One region of the Rhodoligotrophos defluvii genome, then DNA from elsewhere that is predicted to be linked to it. Evidence: predicted binding sites of a transcription regulator. Region 1 holds the regulator's gene; the other holds the start of a gene.
What was found. The regulator HrcA, encoded in region 1, represses chaperone genes, less so after heat shock. The targets are predictions, from matches to a motif close to GTTAGCACTCNCNNNNNGNGAGTGCTAAC.
Positions count from the first base shown of each region.

Region 2: a site for HrcA is predicted at 2,236-2,264, ahead of groES (co-chaperone GroES). Genes of this name have one in related genera too.

Region 1 covers NZ_SZZM01000001.1:975,797-980,285, reverse strand. Annotated here, with positions in the region: gene E4P09_RS04675 (B12-binding domain-containing radical SAM protein) at 1-1,348, shown strand, start outside; gene E4P09_RS04670 (TM2 domain-containing protein) at 1,396-1,689, shown strand; gene hrcA (heat-inducible transcriptional repressor HrcA) at 1,830-2,891, shown strand; gene grpE (nucleotide exchange factor GrpE) at 2,972-3,592, shown strand; gene dnaK (molecular chaperone DnaK) at 3,800-4,489, shown strand, end outside.
Region 2 covers NZ_SZZM01000002.1:934,825-939,313, forward strand. Annotated here, with positions in the region: gene aptA (omega-aminotransferase AptA) at 1-1,090, opposite strand, end outside; gene E4P09_RS13505 (peptidoglycan-binding protein) at 1,284-2,072, shown strand; gene groES (co-chaperone GroES) at 2,365-2,655, shown strand; gene groL (chaperonin GroEL) at 2,720-4,360, shown strand; gene E4P09_RS13520 (DUF6644 family protein) at 4,433-4,489, opposite strand, start outside.

The sequences.
Region 1 (4,489 bases):
CAGCGGCATGCATATTCAGGCCGCCCAGATCAGGGACATCGGCCGGCGCGCTCATGAATACGGAAAAGTCGCGGTGCTCGGCGGCCCCTCGGTATCCGGAGCACCGGAGATGTACCCGGACTTCGATTATCTCCATGTGGGTGAGCTGGGCGATGCGACCGACCGGCTGATCGCGCTGCTCGATGAAAGCGCGGCGCGGCCTGCCGAGCAGGTGCGGCTCGAGACCGCCGAGCGACGCGCGCTGCACGATTTTCCAATACCGGCCTATGACCGTATCAATCTCGGCCGCTATCTCATCGGCAGCCTGCAATTCTCGAGCGGCTGCCCCTATCGCTGCGAGTTTTGCGACATCCCGGCGCTCTATGGTCGGCAGCCGCGGCTCAAGACGCCGGAGCAACTCACCGCCGAGCTGGACAAGATGCTGGCCCAGCGGTTCCGGCCCGCCACCGTCTATTTCGTCGACGACAATTTCATCGGCAATCGCAAGGCCACCAAGGAGATGCTGCCGCATCTCGTCGCCTGGCAGAAGAAGCACGGCTATCCCCTGAACTTCGCCTGCGAGGCAACCCTCAACATCGCCAAGCAGCCGGAGATCCTCGCGATGATGCGCGAGGCCGGCTTCATCACCGTGTTCGTCGGCATCGAGACGCCGGAGGTGGCGGCGCTCAAGGGCATCCGCAAGGATCACAACAACGCGGTGCCCATGTATGAGGCGATCAGGATCATCAATTCCTATGGCCTCGAGATCACGTCCGGCATCATACTCGGGCTCGACACCGACACGGACGAGACCGAGCGGGCGCTCACAGACTTTATCGATGCCTCGAACGTACCGGTCTTGACCATCAACTTGCTGCAGGCCCTGCCCAAGACGCCGTTATGGGACCGGCTGGAGCGCGAGGGCCGGCTGGTGCATGACACCAGCCTCGAATCGAATGTTCGCTTCCTGCGCCCGTATCATGAGGTGGTCCAGTCCTGGCGGCGCTGCATTGATTACGCCTATACGCCCGAGCGGCTGTTCAGCCGCTTCAAGCATCAGGTGGATGCGACCTATGTCCACCGAATCAAGACGCCGGCCCGGGGCAAGCTTTCCGTGGCCAACCTCGTGCGCGGGCTCTATATGGCCTGGGGCACCTTGCTTCACCTCGGCATCCGTCCCAAATATCGCGGCGCGTTTTGGCGCGCGGCCTGGCACGCCCTGAAGCGCGGACAAGTGGATGTGGTCTTCGGCATGGCTTTCGTGGCCCACCACCTGATCAGCTTCACCCGCGAGGCGCTAGAAGGCGAGCAGAATGCCTCCTTCTACTCGGCCCAGATCAAAGGTCCGAGCAAGCGCATGGCAGCGTGAATTGCAATCACTATATTTGAGCCGTTGTTGTTAAGAGGTTTGGTTTGATGAGCATCACCAACAGCACCGAGCGTCAGATCCTCATTGAGACGCGCGTCGCCAATGAGGGGCCGAGCATCGTTGCCGCTTATGTACTGTGGTTCTTCCTGTGGTTCGTCTCAGGGCACCGGTTCTATCTTGGCCGGCCCGGCACCGCGATCCTGCAGATCCTCAGCTACTTCGTGGTCATCGGCTTCGTCTGGTGGCTGATCGATGCCTTCCTCATTCCCGGCATGATCCGCGAGAAGCAGGAGGAACTTCGCCGCCGCCTGGCAGGACAGGTCAGCATCGCTGCATCCTAAAGCTTGTCACAACCTGAGGTTATTTCCTCCGGAACCAAAGGGCTTTCGTGGCGTTGACGCGCCGGCGTGGGATACCTAAATTGGTATGACGCTTGGGGCATTGCAACGAAATGCTGAGCGGCCAACAGGGCCGATGGAAGATGGACCACCGCCTTTTGGGATTGGCTGATCTCGATAAGCGTTCCCGCGAAATTTTCCGGCAGCTGGTCGAAACCTATCTGTCCACCGGTGAACCGGTGGGATCTCGCACGATTTCCCAGATGCTGCCGATCAACCTGTCGCCGGCCTCTGTCCGCAATGTCATGTCGGACCTGGAGGCGATCGGCCTGATCAGCTCCCCTCACACCAGCGCCGGCCGCATGCCCACCGAGCTGGGTCTGCGCTTTTTCGTCGACGCCCTGCTGGAGGTCGGCAACATCAATGAGGAGGAGCGCACCCAGATCGAGCAGCGGGTGGCGAGCCACAATCGCCAGCGGATCGACGAGGTGCTGACCGCGGCAACCAATATGCTGTCGGGCTTGAGCCAATGCGCCGGGGTGCTGCTGGCGCCCAAGATCAACATGCGGCTCAAGCATATTGAGTTCGTCAAGCTCGATACCCAGCGCGCCCTGGTGATCCTGGTGGGCGAGGACGGCACGGTCGAGAACCGCGTCATGACCATTCCGGCTGGCCTGCCTCCATCGGTGCTGATGTCCGCCACGAACTATCTCAGCACCCGTTTCATCGGCAAGACGCTCGCGGAGATGCAGAAGTCGATGAAGACCGAGGTGCAGCGGCTGCGCGAGGAAATCGACGAGCTCACCGCGACGGTGGTCGAGCAAGGGATCGCGAGCTGGAGCAACGACGACCCCGAGGAAGAAAAGACGCTGATCGTGCGTGGGCGGGCCAACCTGCTCGATGACAAGGATACCTTGCAGGATCTGGAGCGCATCCGAAGCCTGCTCGATGACCTCGAGACCAAGCGCGACTTGATCCGCCTGCTCGGCCTGGCGGAAGAAGGTGAAGGGGTGCGCATCTTTATCGGCTCCGAGAACAAGCTGTTCTCGCTTTCGGGCTCGTCCATCATCATCGCGCCCTATCGCGATGCGGAGGAGCGGGTGGTGGGTGTGCTCGGCGTGATCGGGCCCACGCGCCTCAATTATGCCCGCATCATCCCCATGGTGGACTACACCGCGAAGGTGGTAAGCCGGCTGTTGTCTTGATTTTTCGCGTTTGACGGTCGATATCGGACAGGCATCGGCAGAGGCCTGGCCCTGCCGAAGCTGAGCGTGAAGGATCGATGATGACTGCAAACACAAAGACCACTCCCTCGCCAGACGAGCAGAACGATCAGCCCACGGTCGATGCCTCCGCCCAGGCTGCCGAAGCCCCCGAAGCGCAATCCGAAGAGCTCAGTCCCGAGACCATGGCGGCCGCGATCCAAGCCCTCCAGGCCGAGAACGACAGCCTGAAGGACAAGCTCCTCCGTGCCATAGCCGACCAGGAGAACCTGCGGCGCCGCACGGACCGCGAGAAGGCGGAGGCCGTGCAATATGCCAATACATCCTTCGCCCGCGATCTCCTGAACGTCATCGACAATTTCGGCCGGGCGCTCGCGTCCGCCCCGGATAAAGACGATCCGTCACTGGACGAGCCGGTGAAGAACCTCGTCGTGGGCGTGGAGATGACCGAGCGCGAGATGCTCAACGTCTTCGAACGCCATGGCATCCGCCGTTTCGACCCGTTGGGCGAGCGCTTCGACCCGAACTTCCACCAGGCCATGTTCGAGGTCGAGGACGAGAGCCAGCCCGCCGGCATGGTCGTGCAGGTGATGCAGACGGGCTATCGCATCGGCGACCGGGTTTTGCGCCCGGCTCTCGTCGGTGTTTCGAAGGGCGGGCCCAAGCCCCAGGCATCCGCATGATGCCCGCCCCCGAACCAGCATTTTCTGGAGGGCTCTGCGCCTTGCAGCCCCGGAATGAGGCGCATATATACACGCCAGCTTCCAGGTCGAAACATTTCGCGTTCGAGTTGGAGGAGGCCGGCGATCCGCGAGCCAGCAACTTCTCCGGATTAACAGGTGCTTGCCAGAAGGCCTCAGAGCCGGCCTGCCGCAAAGGAGGTAGAAAGAATGGCTAAAGTGATTGGTATTGACCTCGGCACGACGAATTCCTGCGTGGCCATCATGGAAGGTCAGTCACCACGGGTCATCGAGAATGCAGAAGGTGCGCGCACCACGCCGTCGATCGTGGCTTTCGCCGATGATGGGGAAGTCCTCGTCGGGCAGCCGGCGAAGCGCCAGGCGGTGACCAACCCTGAAAACACGTTCTTCGCGATCAAGCGCCTGATTGGCCGCCGATTCGGGGATGCAGAGGTAGAGAAGGCCAAGGGCCTCGTACCTTATCATATCGTAAAGGCCGACAATGGCGATGCCTGGGTCGAGGCCCGCGGCAAGAAATATGCCCCCTCGCAGATCTCGGCTTACGTCCTTCAGAAGATGAAGGAAACCGCCGAGCGCCATCTGGGCGAGAAGGTCGAGCAGGCGGTGATCACCGTTCCCGCCTATTTCAATGACAGTCAGCGCCAGGCCACTAAGGATGCCGGCAAGATCGCCGGGCTCGAGGTGCTGCGCATCATCAACGAGCCGACGGCGGCTGCCCTGGCCTATGGCCTGGACAAGAAGCAGAGCGGTGTGATCGCCGTCTATGACCTGGGCGGCGGCACCTTCGACATCTCGATCCTCGAGATCGGCGACGGCGTGTTCGAGGTGAAGTCGACCAACGGCGACACCTTCCTCGGCGGCGAGGATTTCGACATGCGC
Region 2 (4,489 bases), on a different contig from region 1:
CATCCGCCCAGGCGGTTTCGAGCGAGCGGGCGCGCTCGAACAGACCCTCGTCGCGATAGACGTCGAGGCTGGCGAGGGCGGCCGCGGCGGCCACAGGGTGGCCCGTATAGGTATAGCCGTGGAACAGCTCTATCGCGTTCTCCGGACCGGTCATGAAGGCCTCATAGACGTGGTCGCGCACGATGGCGCCGCCCATGGGGATAGCACCCGAGGTGACGCCCTTGGCGAAGGTGATGATGTCGGGCACCACGCCATAGCGTTCCGCCGCGAAGGCATAGCCGAGACGGCCGAAGCCCGTGATCACCTCGTCGAAGATCAACAGGATGCCGTGCTTGTCGCAGATCTCGCGCAGGCGCTGGAGATAGCCCTGGGGCGGCGGCAGCACGCCGGTCGAGCCGGCCATGGGCTCCACGATGACCGCGGCAACGGTCGAGGCATCATGTAGCGCGACGATGCGTTCGAGGTCGTCGGCGAGATGGGCGCCCCAAGCGGGCTCGCCCCGGGAATAGGCCTGCTCTGCGCGATTGTAGGTGTGCGGGAGATGGTCGACGCCGGAGAGCAGCGAGCCGAAGAACTTGCGGTTGTTGACGATGCCGCCGACGCTGATGCCGCCGAAGCCGACGCCGTGGTAGCCGCGCTCCCGGCCGATCAGCCGCGTCCGCTGCCCCTGGCCGCGCACATTGTGGTAGGCGAGCGCGATCTTGAGGGCGGTATCGGCGGCCTCGGAACCCGAGTTGCAGAAGAACACATAGTTGAGGTCGCCCGGCGCGAGGGTGGCGATCCGCGAGGCGGCCTCGAAGGCCTTCGGGTGACCAAACTGGAAGTTGGGGGCATAGTCGAGTTCGGCGGCCTGCCGCTGGATCGCCTCCACGATGGGAGTGCGGCAATGGCCGGCGTTGGAGCACCACAGCCCTGCGGTGCCGTCCATGATCGCACGGCCGTCGGTTGAGTAGTAGAACATGTCCTTGGCGCGCGAGATCATCCGCGGGCTCTGCTTGAACGCGCGATTGCTGGTGAAGGGCATCCAATAGGACTGCAGGTTATTCGGCGTGGGCTCCCAAGCCGCATTCACCGCATAGGCTTCGGACATGATTATTCTCCAGTGTCGGATATTGGCGCTGCGCAAGCTGCGGCGCCGAACCCTGATTATCCTATCAGAGGACAAGTCGACAGGGCAAATCGCACGAAGCTCGGACCGCCCCTGCAGATCCGCGTTTTGGCCGCAGAGCCGCCCATCCCCCTGAATATCAAGAGCGCATTTGATTGTTCAGTAGGAGATCGGGATGGTTTCTCTCACATTGGATCAACTCAAGACCATCGCACCGCGCGGCAAGGACGCGGTCCTGGAGGCCGTGGTCGACGTCTTGCGCGACAAGGGTGACGCGTATGGTGTTACCACGCCTCTGAGAATTGCGCATTTCCTGGCGCAGGCGGCGCATGAGTCAGACGGGTTCAAGGCGACGGAAGAGTATGCTTCGGGCAGTGCCTATGAAGGGCGGCTGGACCTTGGCAATACCGAGCCCGGCGACGGGGTGGCCTTCAAGGGGCGCGGCATCTTCATGCTCACTGGCCGCAACAACTATGCGCGGTTTGGCGAGAAGATCGGAGAGGACCTCGTAGGCCATCCGCAGAAGGCGGCGGAGCCGGCAATCTCGGTGAAGATCGCGCTCGAATACTGGAAGGATCGGGACCTGAACGGCCTTGCGGATCAGAACGACTTCATCGGCATCACCCGCAAAATCAACGGCGGCGTCAATGGCTTTGCCAATCGGAAATACTATTTCGAGAAGGCCGGCGAGGCCTTGGGCGGACTTGACGACCAGGTTGCCCAGGTGAAGGATCTCTGGGGTCCTGGCGAACGCGGGGACCATATCGTTCAGCTGCAGACGGAGCTCAACAAGATCAACGAGACGGCGGAGGTCAAGCTCGACGTCGACGGCAAGTTCGGCCGCGCGACCCTTGCCGCGATCCGGGAATTCGAGCACTCGCACAATCTGCCCGTCGACGGTATTGCTGATCCGGACATGCGGGCGGAGCTGCACAAGGCCTATAGCGATTTTACCTTCGCGTGACCTGATCACCTCTGCAGACTTGTGCCGGTAAGCCCAGTCTTGACGTTCAGAGGGGCTTACCGGATCTTGCATATGGCAGCCGATCGGGGGCATGGCTCACCGCTGGCCATCCATCCCACCTTCCTCTTGACTCCGTGGGCGTGGTGCACCTATCTAGCCTGCCATTAGCACTCGACCTGTAAGAGTGCCAACCCAAGACCATCAACAGGACGCTGGCAGGCTCTGCGGTGATGGTTGCAGATCCGCGAATTCGTGCCCCGTCAGGGGTCAGCAAGTCAGGGAGCTTCGGACTATGTCTTTCCGCCCATTGCATGATCGCGTCGTCGTGCGGCGCATCGAAGAGGTCGCCAAAACGCCCGGCGGCATCATCATTCCTGACACGGCGCAGGAGAAGCCGCAGCAGGGCGAAGTCATCGCGGTCGGCCCTGGCGCCCGCGGCGAAGACGGCAAGGTCACCCCGCTTGACGTGAAGACCGGCGACAAGGTGCTGTTCGGCAAGTGGTCGGGCACCGAGGTCAAGATCGACGGACAAGAGCTGCTGATCATGAAGGAAAGCGACATCATGGGCGTGATCGAGGGCTGAGCCCGCACGCTTACGATGGATTCCGGCGCGACATCGCGTCTTGGCAAATTGACAAGAGGTTCACATGGCAGCGAAAGACGTGCGTTTTTCCACTGACGCCCGCGAGCGGATGATCCGCGGCGTCGACACCCTGGCCAATGCGGTCAAGGTGACCTTGGGGCCGAAAGGCCGCAACGTGGTGCTCGACAAGTCGTTTGGCGCGCCGCGCGTCACCAAGGACGGCGTGACGGTGGCCAAGGAGATCGAACTTGAGGACAAGTTCGAGAACATGGGCGCCCAGATGGTGCGCGAGGTCGCATCCAAGACCAACGATCTCGCGGGTGACGGCACGACGACCGCAACCGTGCTGGCCCAAGCCATCGTGCGGGAAGGCGCCAAGGCGGTGGCCGCCGGCATGAACCCGATGGACTTGAAGCGCGGCATCGACCTCGCCGTGGCCGCAGCAATCGAGGATCTGAAGGCCCGCTCGCGCAAGGTTTCCTCCTCCAACGAGATCAGCCAGGTCGGCACGATTTCCGCCAATGGCGACAGGACCATCGGCGATATGATCGCGGAGGCGATGCAGAAGGTCGGCAATGACGGCGTGATCACCGTCGAAGAGGCCAAGACCGCCGATACCGAGCTCGACGTGGTCGAGGGCATGCAGTTCGATCGCGGCTATCTCTCGCCCTATTTCGTCACCAATGCCGAGAAGATGGTGGCGGAGCTCGAGGATCCCTACATCCTCCTGCACGAGAAGAAGCTGTCCAACCTGCAGTCCATGCTGCCGGTACTCGAGCAGGTGGTGCAGACGGGCAAGCCGCTGCTCATCATCTCCGAGGACGTCGAGGGTGAGGCCCTGGCGACGCTGGTGGTGAACAAGCTGCGTGGCGGCCTCAAGGTGGCCGCGGTGAAGGCTCCGGGCTTCGGCGACCGGCGCAAGGCGATGCTGGAGGATATGGCTATCCTCACCGCCGGCCAGGTCATCTCCGAAGATCTCGGCATCAAGCTGGAGAACGTGACCATCGATATGCTGGGCCGGGCCAAGCGGGTGCGCATCGGCAAGGACGAGACCACGATCGTCGATGGCGCCGGCCAGCGCTCGGACATCGAGGCTCGCTGCGGCCAGATCCGCCAGCAGATCGAGGAGACCACCTCCGACTATGACCGCGAGAAGCTGCAGGAGCGGCTGGCGAAGCTCGCCGGCGGTGTTGCGGTGATCCGCGTCGGCGGCGCGACCGAGGTCGAGGTGAAGGAGAAGAAGGACCGCGTCGACGACGCGCTCAACGCCACCCGCGCGGCGGTTGAGGAAGGCATCGTTCCCGGTGGCGGCGTGGCCCTGCTGCGGGCGAAGACCGCGGTCGGCAAGCTCACCAGCGACAACCCGGATGTGCGGGCGGGCATCAACATCGTCGCCAAGGCGCTGGAAGCCCCGATTCGTCAGATCGCCGACAATGCCGGCGCCGAGGGTTCGGTCGTGGTCGGCAAGGTGCTGGAGAAGGACGGCAACTTCGGCTTCGATGCGCAGAATGAGGAGTTCACCGATCTGGTTGAGCGCGGCATCATCGACCCGACGAAGGTGGTCCGCGTTGCTCTGCAGGATGCGGCCTCCATCGCCAGCCTGCTGATCACCACCGAGGCCATGGTGGCCGAGCGTCCGAAGGAGCCGGCGGCGCCGGCCGGCATGCCGGGCGGCATGGGCGGGATGGGCGGCATGGACTTCTGATCCGGCCGACAGAACGCGCGCAGGGGAAATGAGGCCGTCCGGAGCGATCCGGGCGGCCTTTTCCTTCGCGGTTCAGAAATAGGCGATCAGCCGGCCGGCAGCGGCCACGCCAATCCACAGGCCGATCGA